Regions from separate parts of the Ruegeria sp. C2 genome, predicted to be linked through region 1. Evidence: riboswitches for the same ligand, from Rfam matches in the RefSeq annotation. Region 1 holds a riboswitch; each other region holds the start of a gene.
What was found. Region 1 has a riboswitch for cobalamin ahead of ACR0IV_RS16550 (hypothetical protein). Riboswitches for the same ligand answer to the same signal wherever they lie in the genome.

Region 1 (3,203 bases):
GCGATCGAACAGGTTCTTTCGTGGTGCCCAAAGGGTCAGACCGGTGCGCTGCTGGGCTCATCCGGAGTGGGTAAAACCACGCTGGCCAATGGCATGACCGGGCAGGAAAAAGCCACGGCGGGCATTCGCGAGGATGACGCACGGGGCCGGCACACCACGACCGCGCGCGCGTTACATCAGATGCGCAATGGTGGCTGGCTGATCGATACGCCCGGCATGCGGGCGCTGCGTTTGCTGGATGCACAGGACGGAGTCGATGAGGTCTTCTCGGACCTCACGGAGCTGAGCCTGAATTGCCGTTTCTCGGATTGCCAGCACGAAACCGAGCCCGGCTGTGCGGTTCAGGTCGCGGTCCAAAGCGGCACGCTTGACCCGTCCCGGCTGGAGCGTTGGCGTAAGTTGCGGCGCGAGGATCAGCGCAACTCGGAAACCATCGCTCAATCCCGCGCGCGGGACAAAGCGTTCGGCAAGATGGTGCGTAGTGTCACGCAGCAGAAAAAGTCGCGCAAGAAGCTGTGAGGCAACGTCCCGTCTGGTCAGTCGATCAGGCGGGGCCAAACCGCTGCGTTTCGTCGGGCGAACGCTCCGATATGTCCAACTTTTGGCAAACCAAATTCCTGCGGCGACAACAGGTGACGATGGGCATTTGAGCCGTAAAGATCGGCCAGCCGCCACACGGCTGCGGGTGGCACCATCTCGTCATCTTCAAAGGCGAACAGATCAACACGCCCGCCTGCGGTGGACCAACGGGCCTGAGGCAGCGTCTCTCCGATCTCGGGCAGATAGCTGTCGGGAGCCGTGCACCACTTGCGCCATTGCCAATAGATCAACGCGGGCAGATCCTCACCAAAACCGACCGCCTTGCCCGGCAGATATCCCAGAGCACGGACCAACAACGGCACATGGCCATACCAGAACAACGCAGCCAGCGCGCGGTAAGGCCACGGGTGATCTTTGAGCGTCACTAGACCTGAACAGACGCAGATCATCCGATCTATTTGTTCGATATCCGACTGCACCGGCCCAAGCATCGCACCAAGCGAGTGGCCAATACTCCACAGCTTGGCACCCGGAAACCGAAGCCGCATCTCGGCCCGTGCGGCAGGGATATCGACCAGCGCCCAGTCTGCCATTGTCACGGTCGAGGCCTTCTGCGACCCGGTCAGCGAGTGACCAAAATCCCGGTAGTCGTAGGTCAGGCAGGCTATTCCGCGCTCAGCTGCCAGCCAACGCGCAAAATGCTGATAGTAATCTCGTGGTACACCTGTGGCATTGTTAATGACCACAACCGTTTCCGGATCGGTCGCAGGCCGATACAAGCGGGCGGACAGCATCGCGTGCCCGGCGGGGAACCGGAACTCCTCGGTCATCACGGTTTGCTGAGCGTCCAACATCTGATCCTCATGCGTTATCTGAACCGATCAGTTCACTCGATCGCGTTCGAGTCAAGGTTGACGTGGCTGGACCAAAGGTAAGCTTGTGGCATTCAATCCGCTTGACTCGGGAAGTGCGCAACCGCTAGCGATGTGGTGATGGTTCCCGCTCCCTCGTTCGAGGCCGGGATGAAAAGGGAACACGGTGCGGCCCTGCCCGGTAATATCCGGAACGGACCAAATCCGCGACTGCCCCCGCAACTGTAAGCGGAGAGCAATGCCGTAGCGCCACTGGCCTTGAAGGCTGGGAAGGTCGGCAAAGCGATGACCCGCAAGTCAGGAGACCTGCCATCGGAACCGAAACTGAAACTCGGGCGGGGTGTCCGGGCAGGTCCAGACTGCACTGTGCTGTCCCACCTGTTTCACACCCTCAGCCCACGCGCGGAGGGCGCATCATGATATGGAAAACCGGAACCCACCAGTTCTCGGCAACAATTTGCCAAAGGACGGGGAAAACCTGTCCGGCTTTGGCGCGAATCGCACGGGCGCTGGCCACCTCGATGGCGGAATCAGCCCCTGCGGCAACTACAGAATTCGAGATTCAGGGCAGTAGCGAACTGGCGCATTGTACGGATGGGTGCACCGCCCGTTTTCGCGCGCGCGCCGACGAAGTCAGAGTGTTCTGCGGTGCTGGATCAGACGACGCGATTGAGCATCTGGACAGCTACGCAGACCTTTTGTTCGGCACCGAGACCGCAGCACTGTCGACAAGTATCTTGTCGAACCCGCCATGCGCGATGCTCGAAGTGTTGACACTTGCCCAGACTACGTCGGTGCAACCCGAATACCGACCGTCTGCCTGACAGTCAGCCCGCAGCCAGAATACCGGCGGGCGCGATCGCCCATTCCATCTGCTCGTCGGTTTCAACAGCGCAGGGTCGCAACGCGCGCAGCCTTTGCAACGCTGCATCCGGATGCTCGCCGCATTCTATCATCAAACGCAGTACAGCCATACCAGATCGACCACATCCGCCCTTGCAATGAACCAAAATACGCCCGCCACCAGACAGCGCATGACGCACTGCGGCACTGGCTTCGACCCAACGTTCGTCCACCTCGGGTGATGGCGTGCCATAGTCCTCGACCGGCAGATGAACCCATCGGCAGGCGCGGTTCCGAACGTCGATACCGAAATCTCTGGCGCCATCGAGTATCATCTCGACCTCGGTTGCCATTGAAAGGATCAGGCCGGGCTTCCAATCGGCGACGGCATCCAGATCGCCTTGATAATCGCCACCCCGACCCGGCATCGATGTCAGCGCGAGCGTTCCTCCGCCAACCTGAAGTGCATGGATAACCATCTGAGACATTATACGTTCCCCCCGAAACGTTAATCAGAAGATCTTTCTACGGGTCTTCAAGTGTCTGATCTTAACCGCCCCGTCCCGCATTCCAAAACGAAAATCATCCGGTCGGGCGGTGGACGCGGACGGCGGCGGCCTCTACGCTGCGGCAGAACTCGAATCCGCGAAAGCAGACATGACCGACACGCCCAGCCCCGCCTACCAGGTGCTTGCCCGAAAATACCGCCCGGAAACCTTCGCCGATCTGGTTGGCCAGGACGCCATGGTGCGCACGCTGAAAAACGCGTTCGAGGCCGACCGCATCGCGCAGGCCTTCATCATGACCGGCATCCGCGGCACCGGTAAAACCACCACCGCCCGGATTATCGCCAAGGGCATGAATTGCATCGGCCCAGATGGCGAAGGCAAACCCACCACCGAACCTTGCGGCCAGTGTGAACATTGCGTGGCCATCATGGAGGGCCGC
Region 2 (3,203 bases), on a different contig from region 1:
GGCTTCATACCGTAATACCAACCGGCAAAGAACAGGTCAGGTTCGACCGCAACAAGATTTTCGACAGTCGGGTATTTCGGCGCGAGTTCAGGGATATCGCCGCGCAGCGTGTCGAACTCGGGGCTGGTCTTATACCATCCGGTGATGCCGGTCAGACCGACGATCTTGTCCTGCAGACCCAGCGCAAAGGCCATGTCGGTCATATTCATATCATGCACGACCAGACGTTCTGGCGCGGCATCAAAGACAAGCGGCTCACCGCAATTGTCAACCGTCACCTCTTGCGCAGCGGCGCCGCTTGCCATGGCAGTGACCAGCGCCACGGACCAGATTTGCTTCATTGATAGTCTCCTGAGTTTATGTGGAAAGCGTTGTTCTTCGGATGTCCAGAACGGGGATCATGCGGCCTTCGTGATGAAAGCGCAGGTAATCGACACCGAAGGTTTCGCGCACACGTTCCGATGTCAGTACCTCGTCGACCGAACCAAACCCGGTCAGGCGCGTGGATTTCATCAGAGCAACGTGGGTGGCGAATTCAGGGATCATGACCAAATCATGCACGATCATGACGACAGTAATACCCAGATCAGCGACCAGAGACAGCATCCGCCCCTTCGCATCGGGATCCAAATGATTGGTCGGCTCGTCAAGAAACAGCAAAGTCGGGTTCTGTGCCAGCGCCCGAGCGATATGCGCGCGCTGACGCTCACCACCCGACAGTTGGGCCATCTTCTTGTCAGCCAGCGCGCCAAGGCCCGTAATCTCCAATATACGGCTGAGTTCCTGCGCGTGTTCACCTGCAGATCGGTCCGCGCGGATCGGAATCTGTCCAAGCGCCACATAATCCCGCAGCGACAAGCGCCCGTCAGGCATCTCTTGCTGACTGACCACCGCGATCATCCGAGCACGCTCTTTTGCCGAGAGTTGCTTGAGGCTGCGCCCCTTGAGCAAAACATCCCCTAGTGCCAGCCCTTCCGCCCCACACAGCAAATTCAGCAGTGTGGTTTTACCTGCACCGTTGGGGCCCGCGATTGCCAGTATTGACCCTTCGGACAGCTCAAAGGATACGCCTTGCAGCAGTATGTCCCCATTCAAGGCATAATATTCGAGATCCGAAGCCACCAGAAACGGCTGGACGGTCATATCGAAACCTCCTGACTGATCGGGGGCATGCGAGACAAGGTTTTGGTGTAAAGGGCACGCGGACGCTCGCTGGCCTTGGTCCAGCCATCCGGGCTCTGTTGATATTGATGGGCAAACTCGGCCAGGGCTTCGACGTCAATCAATGTCTGGATATCACCAAATAGATACTGCGCCTTGCCGACCGCTTGAAAGCCTACGGTCACGGGATGCGCGCATCCTGCCATGCAATCGACAGCCCGGATCGCAAAATGCTCGGGCAGCTTCGATTGAAGCGTATCATGCACTCCATCCACTGATTGCGCGGCCGCACAGGTCGAACAGATCAGAACAAAATGATCAGGTGCGCCAGGCATATAACCCTCCGCCTCTGCCCAAACGCAGTGCGAAGGTGCTGATTACAGAAACACGTGTATCACGTGCCATCAAAGCCTCCTTCCAGGACGCCCCGCCCCGGCTTGGTTGAACAACTGATGGCAGGTCTCCTGACTCGCGGGTCGGTGCTTGGCCATCCTTCCCGACCCTTGGGGCCAGTGGCTGTTTGGCTTCGCTCGCCGCTTACAGTTGCGGGGGCAGTTACGGGTTTGGCCAGTGTAGACCGCACCGTATTCCCTTTTCATCCCACGGGCGCACCCTTGGGAACCATCACCGGATTCAGTGCCTGAGATCGATGAATGCGTCAATACGAAAGTTATCACGCGTTACCGGTCGGCCGGACACAATCGCGCCACCCGCTCTTTCACGTCTCGGTTGGATTGGATAAGAGGGATCAACCCCTGCAAAGATGCGCGGGACAAACCCTCAGCGCTAAACAATCAGGAGCCCGCTCATGCCGTATCACCGCCTCGCTCTGGTAGCTGTGCTGGCAATTTCATCAACAAATTCGGCGCTGGCGCAATCTGCTGACGACAACCCCTCGGAACTGTTGCTGGAGCTCAATACCGTGCAAAAGGTGAACGGCGCCTGCCGCTTGACCTTTCTGGTTCAGAACGAAACCGGAAGCGATATCGAGAAGGCAGCTTTTGAGACCGTCATTTTCGACAGCTCGGGCCGTGTCGTTACGCTTTCTCTGTTCGATTTTCGGGATCTGCCGGCAGACCGTCCGCGCGTGCGTCAGTTCGGCCTGCCCGATCTCAACTGCGACTCGATCGGGCGCGTTCTGATCAATGGCGCAAACAGCTGCGTTGTCGACGGCTCAGAAAGCGATATCTGTGCAACAGGACTGAACCTTACCAGCCGGATAGATGTGGAGCTTTTGGGATGAACGCGCTTGAAGCATTGCGCCAGATCGTGGCTCTGGGCGGGCCAGTGGTGGCCATTCTGATCGTGATGTCAGTGCTGGCTCTGGCCGTCACGCTTTACAAACTGTGGCAATTCACCGTGACCGGAGTTGGACGACATCGGGTGCTGTCCCAGGCCCTGACGGCATGGGATGCCGGGGATCATCAGACTGCACGCGCGCGATTGGCGAAAAGCCACAGTTATCTGGCCCCATTGGTCGGTGCAGCCATGGATGCGCCCGATCTACCCGGTCTCGATGATCGTCTGGATGCTGAAGCCGGATTGGCCCTGGCAGGGCTGGAGCGCGGTTTTCGCCTTCTTGACACCGTTGCCCAACTCGCGCCTTTGCTGGGGCTGTTCGGGACCGTTCTGGGTATGATCGAAGCGTTCCAAAGCCTGCAACAGGCAGGCAGCTCCATTGACCCGTCGCTGCTTGCGGGTGGCATCTGGGTGGCGCTGATCACCACCGCCGTGGGGCTGGCGGTTGCGATGCCGACCTCAATGGTTCTGTCATGGTTCGAAAGCCGCACCGCGCGCGAGCGGGTCTTTGCAGACAAAGCACTGCGGACCGTGTTGGTACCAGGTCAGCTGGCCAAAGAAGCCGAGGCCATTTCAGCCGTGCCGGAACATGCGTAACCGGGCGCCATTTGTCCGGCGGACCCTGTCGATGACGCCACTCATCGATGTGATCTTTCTGCTTTTGCTGTTCTTCATGCTGACCTCGACCTTCTCAAAATTCGGCGAGATCGAGCTGAGCAGCACGACTGGCGGAACCGCGCAAA
Region 3 (3,203 bases), on a different contig from region 1:
CTCAAGTCCGGTCGCATCTTCGAGGCGTTTGATGATGTTCGGGGACAACTCGCGCTCGCCGTAGCGTGCGATGCCGTCTTCGAATATCTTGATCATCACCGGATTCACCTCAAGGGGGACACCGGCGCGGTCGGCAACCTCCTGAAACAGGCCGATATCCTTTTTCACCAGGTCCATGGTGAACGAGATATCGCGTGAACCGTTCAAGATGACCTGGCTTTCGGTTTCGTGCACGAACGAGGTGCCCGACGAAATCTTGATCGCCTCATAGGTGGTTCCAAGATCCATTCCAGCTGCTTTGGCGGTCACCAAAGCCTCGGCGCAGGTGATCAGGTTAGCGGTGGCCAGATAGTTGGTCAGCACTTTCAGCACCGAGGCCGACCCCAGTTCACCTGTGTGCAGAATGCGCCGCCCCATGGTCGTCAGGAAGGGCATAATACGCTCGAACGTTTCGCGGTCACAGCCAGCGAAGATCGAGATATTGCCCGTCGCAGCCCGGTGACATCCGCCTGAAACCGGACAATCCACCGCTGCGCCGCCTTGTTCGATGACCATGGCACCAAGGCGTTTGACCTCAGCCTCATCGGTGGTCGACATCTCCATCCAGATTTTGCCGGGGCCGACCTCGGGCAACATCTCTTGCATCACGGCGTCCGAGGCGGCGGGTGAAGGCAAGCAAGTGATCACCGCGTCGCAATCACGCATCAACTGCGCCGGACTTTCAGCGGCTTTGGCACCCTCGGTGACAAATCGGGTCACCTGATCCGGGTTCAGGTCATGAACCGTCAAATCGATTCCGTTACGCAGCAGCGATCCCGAGAGCTTGCCCCCAACATTTCCCAGCCCGATAAACCCTACTTTCATGCGCCGCATCCTCCTGTTCGCGTCTTGTGATCCATGCCAACACGTCACCACAGATGGATCATGCCGCCCAGCGACCTCGACAGGTCGCTTTTTACCTGCTTCCTCGCTGATCATCGCGACTCGCTTGACAAGCAGCCCAAGCGTGCCGCATGTCCCTTTCGTTGGTGTCTGCGTGCGCAGATGAAAAGGGAATGCGTCAGCGGGTTTTCCGTCAAACGCAGCCGCCCCCGCGACCGTGAACGGAGAGGGTGCCCAAGCCACTGGCCGCAAGGCCGGGAAGGCGGGACATCCGACAGAGGCCCGCCTCTGACATCCGCAAGCCGGGAGACCTGCCAACGCCCGAGATTTAAACCGGACGGGGTGTTCCGGTGTCGGGTCAAAAGCGACCCGCATGAAACCCCGTCCCCCACGAAGAGGATTTGGGGGGATGAGAGACATGACCGAGACCGCTCCGGTCGAGCTGCTGGTTTGCACCACCTGCCGTCGCGGGCTGCCTGTCGAAGATGATGCGCAGCGCCCCGGTGCACTTCTGCACAAGGCGCTTGAGCAGGCCGATCTGCCCGAAGGGATCACCTTGAAAGCCGTGGAATGCTTGTCGAACTGCGATGAGGGCTGTTCCATCGTCTTGCGCGGGGGGCCGGATCGCTGGACCTTCGTGTATGAACACCTCAACGAAACCGACCACGTCGACATGATCGTGGAGGGTGCCACCAAATACCTCGCGACCGAGGATGGTCTGGTCAAATGGCGCGAACGCCCCGAACATTTCCGCAAAAACTGTGCGGCCCGTATTCCCCCGATTGGAGCCCTGAAATGAGCAACCTTGAGAAACTTCCCGTCACTGTGATCACCGGCTTTCTGGGCTCGGGCAAGACAACGCTGGTGCGCCACCTGATGCAGAACCCGCAGGGCAAGCGTCTGGCCGTGGTGGTCAACGAATTCGGCGATGTTGGCGTTGATGGCGATATCCTGAAATCCTGCGCGATCCCCGATTGTCCGGCGGAAAACATCATGGAACTGGCCAATGGCTGTATCTGCTGCACCGTGGCGGACGATTTCATCCCGACCATCGAAGCGCTGATGGCGCTGGAGCCGCGCCCTGATCACATCCTGATCGAAACCAGCGGTCTGGCGCTGCCGAAACCGCTGCTAAAGGCCTTCGACTGGCCTGATATCCGTTCGAAAATCACCGTCGATGGCGTCATCGCACTGGCCGATGCCGAGGCGGTCGCTGCCGGTCGCTTTGCCCCGAATGTCGAGGTGGTGGATGCCCAGCGCATGGCCGATGACTCGATTGATCATGAAACGCCGCTGTCCGAGGTGTTCGAAGATCAGATTTCCTGCGCCGATATCATCCTGCTGACCAAGCCCGATCTGGCCGGCCCCGAAGGTGTCGCCAAGGCCAAAGAGGTCATCGCTGCAGAGGCCCCGCGCCCCCTGCCCGTTGTTGAAGTTGCCGAGGGCGTCGTTGACGTCCGTGTCGTGTTGGGTCTGGAAGCCGCCGCCGAGGATGACATGGACGCGCGTCCCAGCCATCACGACGGTCATCACGACCACGAACATGACGATTTCGAAAGCATCATCGTCGAGTTGCCCGAACAGAGCGATCCGCTCGATCTGGTGGCGAAAATCGAACGTCTGGCCAAAGAACTGAACATCCTGCGCGTCAAAGGCTATGCCGCCGTTCAGGGCAAGCCCATGCGCCTGCTGGTTCAGGCCGTCGGTGCGCGCGTGCGCCATCAGTATGACCGCCCTTGGGAACCAGGCGAGGAACGCCGCTCGCGTCTGGTGGTGATCGCCGAGCATGACGATATCAAAGAGACCGAAATCCGCGATATCCTCGTGGGTGTGACCGAGGCTGCCGAGTAAAGCCATGCACGTCGTCTTCCGCGAAAGCCACGGGTTAGAGGAAACGGAAACCCCGACCGATCTGGGCCAAAGCCCGGCGGATTTGGTGGTGCTGTCCTTTTCCGACAGCGACCTTGGCGCATTCGCGGCAGGCTGGCATCGCGGTGGCGGCCCCGAAGGGCGGATGCCGACGATGCGGTTGGCCAACCTGACGGCGCTGAAACACCCTCTGTCCGTTGACACCTATGTGGAACAGACGTTGGAGGGGGCCAAGGGCATACTGATCCGTCTGATCGGTGGGGTGCCCTATTGGGCGTACGGCTTGCAGCAGGTTCTGGCGCTGGCGCAGGCCAAAGGGATTGCACTGGCCGTGCTGCCCGCAGACGGTCGCGAGGATACGCGGCTGGATGATTACTCTACCCTGCCCGTCTCGACCCTGCGGCGGCTGGCGCATCTGTGCGACACCGGCGGAGAGGTCGCGGCACAGGCGG
Region 4 (3,203 bases), on a different contig from region 1:
ATGGCACCGGACGACATAACGCTGAAATTACGGGACGTGCGGACGGCGTCCGGGCTGAGCCTGTCGAAGGTGGCTGAAATGACCGGGGTCAGCAAAGCCATGCTGGGCCAGATAGAGCGCGGCGAATCCAGCCCCACCATCGCGACCTTGTGGAAAATCGCCAAAGGCTTCCAGCTACCACTCAGCGCGCTGATCGATACGGCGCTGGGTGACCCGTCGGTTTTCCAGACCGTGACCTTCCCCGGGACCATAGAGGTCAAGATCGTCTTTCCCTTCGACCCCGCCCTAGGGGCCGAGACATTTCACGTCAGCTTGCATCCGAACCAAAGCCACGAATCCCCCGCCCATGCCGCTGGTGTGACCGAGGAGGTGTTTGTGCTTTCAGGTACGCTCGAGATCCTGCGCGATCGGGAATGGGTGTCATTGCAGGCCGGGCAGGGCTTGCGCTTTGCCGCTGATGTCCCCCATGGATACCGCGCGGGTGCAGAGGGTGCCGCATTCCTGAACATGCACCACTACGCCCAGCACAACGAGTATTCTGAAAACGGCAAGGCCCATTTATGATTGCAGTTCTCGACAGCCTCACCATCGTCGACGCTATTGGCTCGTTTGGGGCTTTGATCGTGGTCGCGGCCTATTTTGCGACACAGATGCGGATGATGAATTCTGACGATCTCGCGTTTCCGGTGGTGAACCTCTTGGGATCGGTTCTGATCGTCTATTCGCTGCTCGAGAATTTCAATCTGGCGTCGATGCTGATCGAGGGGTTCTGGATTCTGATCAGCATGATCGGGATCATTCAGTATTTCAGGTTGCGCCGCGCAAAGTAGTGCGCGGCGCAGGATGCTTAGGCTGCGCTGAGAAGGCGCGGCGTGAACAGGCCGAGCTTGTTCTGACCCTTCATGGATTTCGCAACCGCAAGAACGGCAAGATCGGCCAGGGGCTCAATCAGGATAACCATCATGTAAGCGCCGCCAAAGCTGGCCACGGCGGCGATGTTTTCGGCACCGAAACCCTGACCGTAGAACGCCCAGAAGGCCACCCAGAGCACGACACCACCCTGATAGGCGGTCGACAGCGCAAGTGCCTGAGAATACTTGAGGTCAACATAGGCTGTATTCGGCGCAATGATGCGGTTTGCCAGTGCCTGCAAGGCAAACAGAGGCACCAGCAACGTCGTCATGTTCATTCCGAACTGGGGTAGATCGAAGGGTGCCAAGAAAAACCCTTGAACAAAGAGGCCCAGGATCAGGCCAATCGCAGCCGGGGCGGCACCGAACAAAAGAAACAGTGTCGAGCCCAGAATAAAGTGCACCTCTGACACTCCCACCGGGAAATGAGGCAGAACTTCAAAGAATGTGAAAACAAGGCCGGTTGTCAGGGCAGACCGCACTGCAAGGCTTGCAACACCACTGTTTTTGACGCTCTCCCACGCCAGCTTCAGACTATAAAGCCCTGCCCCGGCCGCGGTGGCATAGCTCAGGACAAGTTTGGCGCCGTTTACGACGCCCGGTTCGATATGCATAGTTTGTTCTCCTTACCGTCACACCCGACGGTAGAAACGTGTTGAAATTGGGCGGATGCCCGGTTTGTGCATGGCAGGTCTCCTGACTCGCGGATTAGGATCGATCCCGGCCTTCCCAACCGATCATTTCGGTCAGTGGCCCTGATGGGGCGATACTCCGCTTACAGTTGCGGGGGCAGTTCCGGAATTGACAGGATTTGTCGCACCGGATTCCCTTTTCATCCCTCTGGGGAAACCCCTTTGGGAACCATGTCGCACAGATTTCTGCCACAGAATGCTGTCTGTCAAGCACGCCAAGCATGTGGTTGGAAAAAAACTGTCCCCGCGCGGGTTCTGAACTGCGGCGTGACTTGAACGTTTGGCCGTGCCCATATAGGGAAAATCCAAGCTCGCTCAGGGGAGGCTTTGATGCAGGACGATCCGAAAACTCTCGTATCCACAGACTGGCTGGCCGCGCATCTCAAGGACCCGGATCTGCGGATTCTGGACGGGTCCTGGTATCTGCCCGCGCAGAACCGCGATGCGAAGGCCGAGTATGATGCAGGCCATATCCCCGGTGCACGGTTCTTTGACATTGATGACATTGCCGATCACCGTTCGGACCTGCCGCATATGGCACCTCCGGTCGAGAAATTCATGTCCCGCCTGCGGGCGATGGGGGTGGGCGACGGCCATCAGGTCGTGGTCTATGACGGGGCCGGGCTGATGTCTGCCGCACGCGTCTGGTGGCTGTTCCGTTTGATGGGTCAGGACAATATTGCCGTTCTGGATGGGGGACTGCCGAAATGGCAGGCCGAAGGTCGCGAGATTGAGGACCTGCCGCCCGTCGTTCGCGATCGCCACATGACCGTTCGCGTACAAAACCATCTGGTACGTGACGTGACGCAGGTTTCAGCTGCGGCCAAGCTGAACGATCATGAGATCATCGATGCGCGCTCGACCGACCGCTTTGCCGGAACCGCGCCAGAACCACGCGAAGGTTTGCGCTCGGGTCATATTCCAGGCTCTCGCAATGTGCCCTTTGGCACGCTGCTGAACGCAAATGGCACCATGAAGTCGCCGGAAGAGTGCCGCGCCATATTCGAGGCCGCAGGTGTAGATCTGTCGAAGCCCGCAATCACATCCTGCGGCTCGGGCGTCACGGCTGCGATCCTCAGCCTCGCGCTTGAACGCATGGGTAAAAAAGATCATTCGCTTTATGACGGCTCCTGGGCTGAATGGGGTGCCTTCCCAACCCTGCCCGTCGCAACCGGAGAGAACTGATGTTCGAGAACCTCAAGCCACAGCCAGCCGATAAGATTCTGGCGCTGATGCAGATGTATCGCGATGACCCGCGCGATCAGAAAATTGACCTGGGGGTTGGCGTTTATAAAAACGCTGAGGGCATCACCCCGGTCATGCGCGCCGTAAAAGCGGCTGAAAAGCGCATTCTGGAAGAGCAGGAGACCAAGGCCTATACCGGTTTGGCCGGTGACCCAGCCTATGCCGATGCCATGATTGGTCTGATTCTGGGTACATCGGTCCCGCGCGCCAACATCGCCGCCGTGGCGACACCGGGCGGCACCGGTGCTTGTCGTCAGGCGTTTGAGATGATCCGCATGGCCAATCCGTCGGCCCGTGTTTTTGTGTCGAACCCGACCTGGCCGAACCATCTGTCGATCCTGAACTATCTGGGGAT

Region 2: another riboswitch for cobalamin. It lies ahead of ACR0IV_RS13125 (DUF1636 family protein); the one in region 1 lies ahead of ACR0IV_RS16550 (hypothetical protein).
Region 3: another riboswitch for cobalamin. It lies ahead of ACR0IV_RS07055 (DUF1636 family protein); the one in region 1 lies ahead of ACR0IV_RS16550 (hypothetical protein).
Region 4: another riboswitch for cobalamin. It lies ahead of ACR0IV_RS09950 (energy-coupling factor ABC transporter permease); the one in region 1 lies ahead of ACR0IV_RS16550 (hypothetical protein).

The regions. Positions count from the first base shown of each region.
Region 1 is NZ_JBQFRZ010000006.1:56,585-59,787, forward strand. Features, by position in the region: gene rsgA (ribosome small subunit-dependent GTPase A) at 1-519, shown strand, start outside; gene ACR0IV_RS16545 (alpha/beta hydrolase family protein) at 537-1,394, opposite strand; cobalamin riboswitch at 1,517-1,740, shown strand; gene ACR0IV_RS16550 (hypothetical protein) at 1,829-2,236, shown strand; gene ACR0IV_RS16555 (protein-tyrosine phosphatase family protein) at 2,240-2,743, opposite strand; gene ACR0IV_RS16560 (DNA polymerase III subunit gamma/tau) at 2,913-3,203, shown strand, end outside.
Region 2 is NZ_JBQFRZ010000003.1:183,398-186,600, reverse strand. Features, by position in the region: gene ACR0IV_RS13135 (ABC transporter substrate-binding protein) at 1-341, opposite strand, end outside; gene ACR0IV_RS13130 (ABC transporter ATP-binding protein) at 358-1,143, opposite strand; gene ACR0IV_RS13125 (DUF1636 family protein) at 1,140-1,496, opposite strand; cobalamin riboswitch at 1,599-1,802, opposite strand; gene ACR0IV_RS13120 (hypothetical protein) at 1,970-2,404, shown strand; gene ACR0IV_RS13115 (MotA/TolQ/ExbB proton channel family protein) at 2,401-3,057, shown strand; gene ACR0IV_RS13110 (ExbD/TolR family protein) at 3,089-3,203, shown strand, end outside.
Region 3 is NZ_JBQFRZ010000001.1:1,382,961-1,386,163, forward strand. Features, by position in the region: gene ACR0IV_RS07050 (NAD(P)-dependent oxidoreductase) at 1-978, opposite strand, end outside; cobalamin riboswitch at 1,010-1,215, shown strand; gene ACR0IV_RS07055 (DUF1636 family protein) at 1,301-1,681, shown strand; gene cobW (cobalamin biosynthesis protein CobW) at 1,678-2,733, shown strand; gene cobN (cobaltochelatase subunit CobN) at 2,738-3,203, shown strand, end outside.
Region 4 is NZ_JBQFRZ010000002.1:48,270-51,472, forward strand. Features, by position in the region: gene ACR0IV_RS09940 (helix-turn-helix domain-containing protein) at 1-564, shown strand; gene ACR0IV_RS09945 (CBU_0592 family membrane protein) at 561-830, shown strand; gene ACR0IV_RS09950 (energy-coupling factor ABC transporter permease) at 848-1,525, opposite strand; cobalamin riboswitch at 1,581-1,792, opposite strand; gene sseA (3-mercaptopyruvate sulfurtransferase) at 1,934-2,788, shown strand; gene ACR0IV_RS09960 (amino acid aminotransferase) at 2,788-3,203, shown strand, end outside.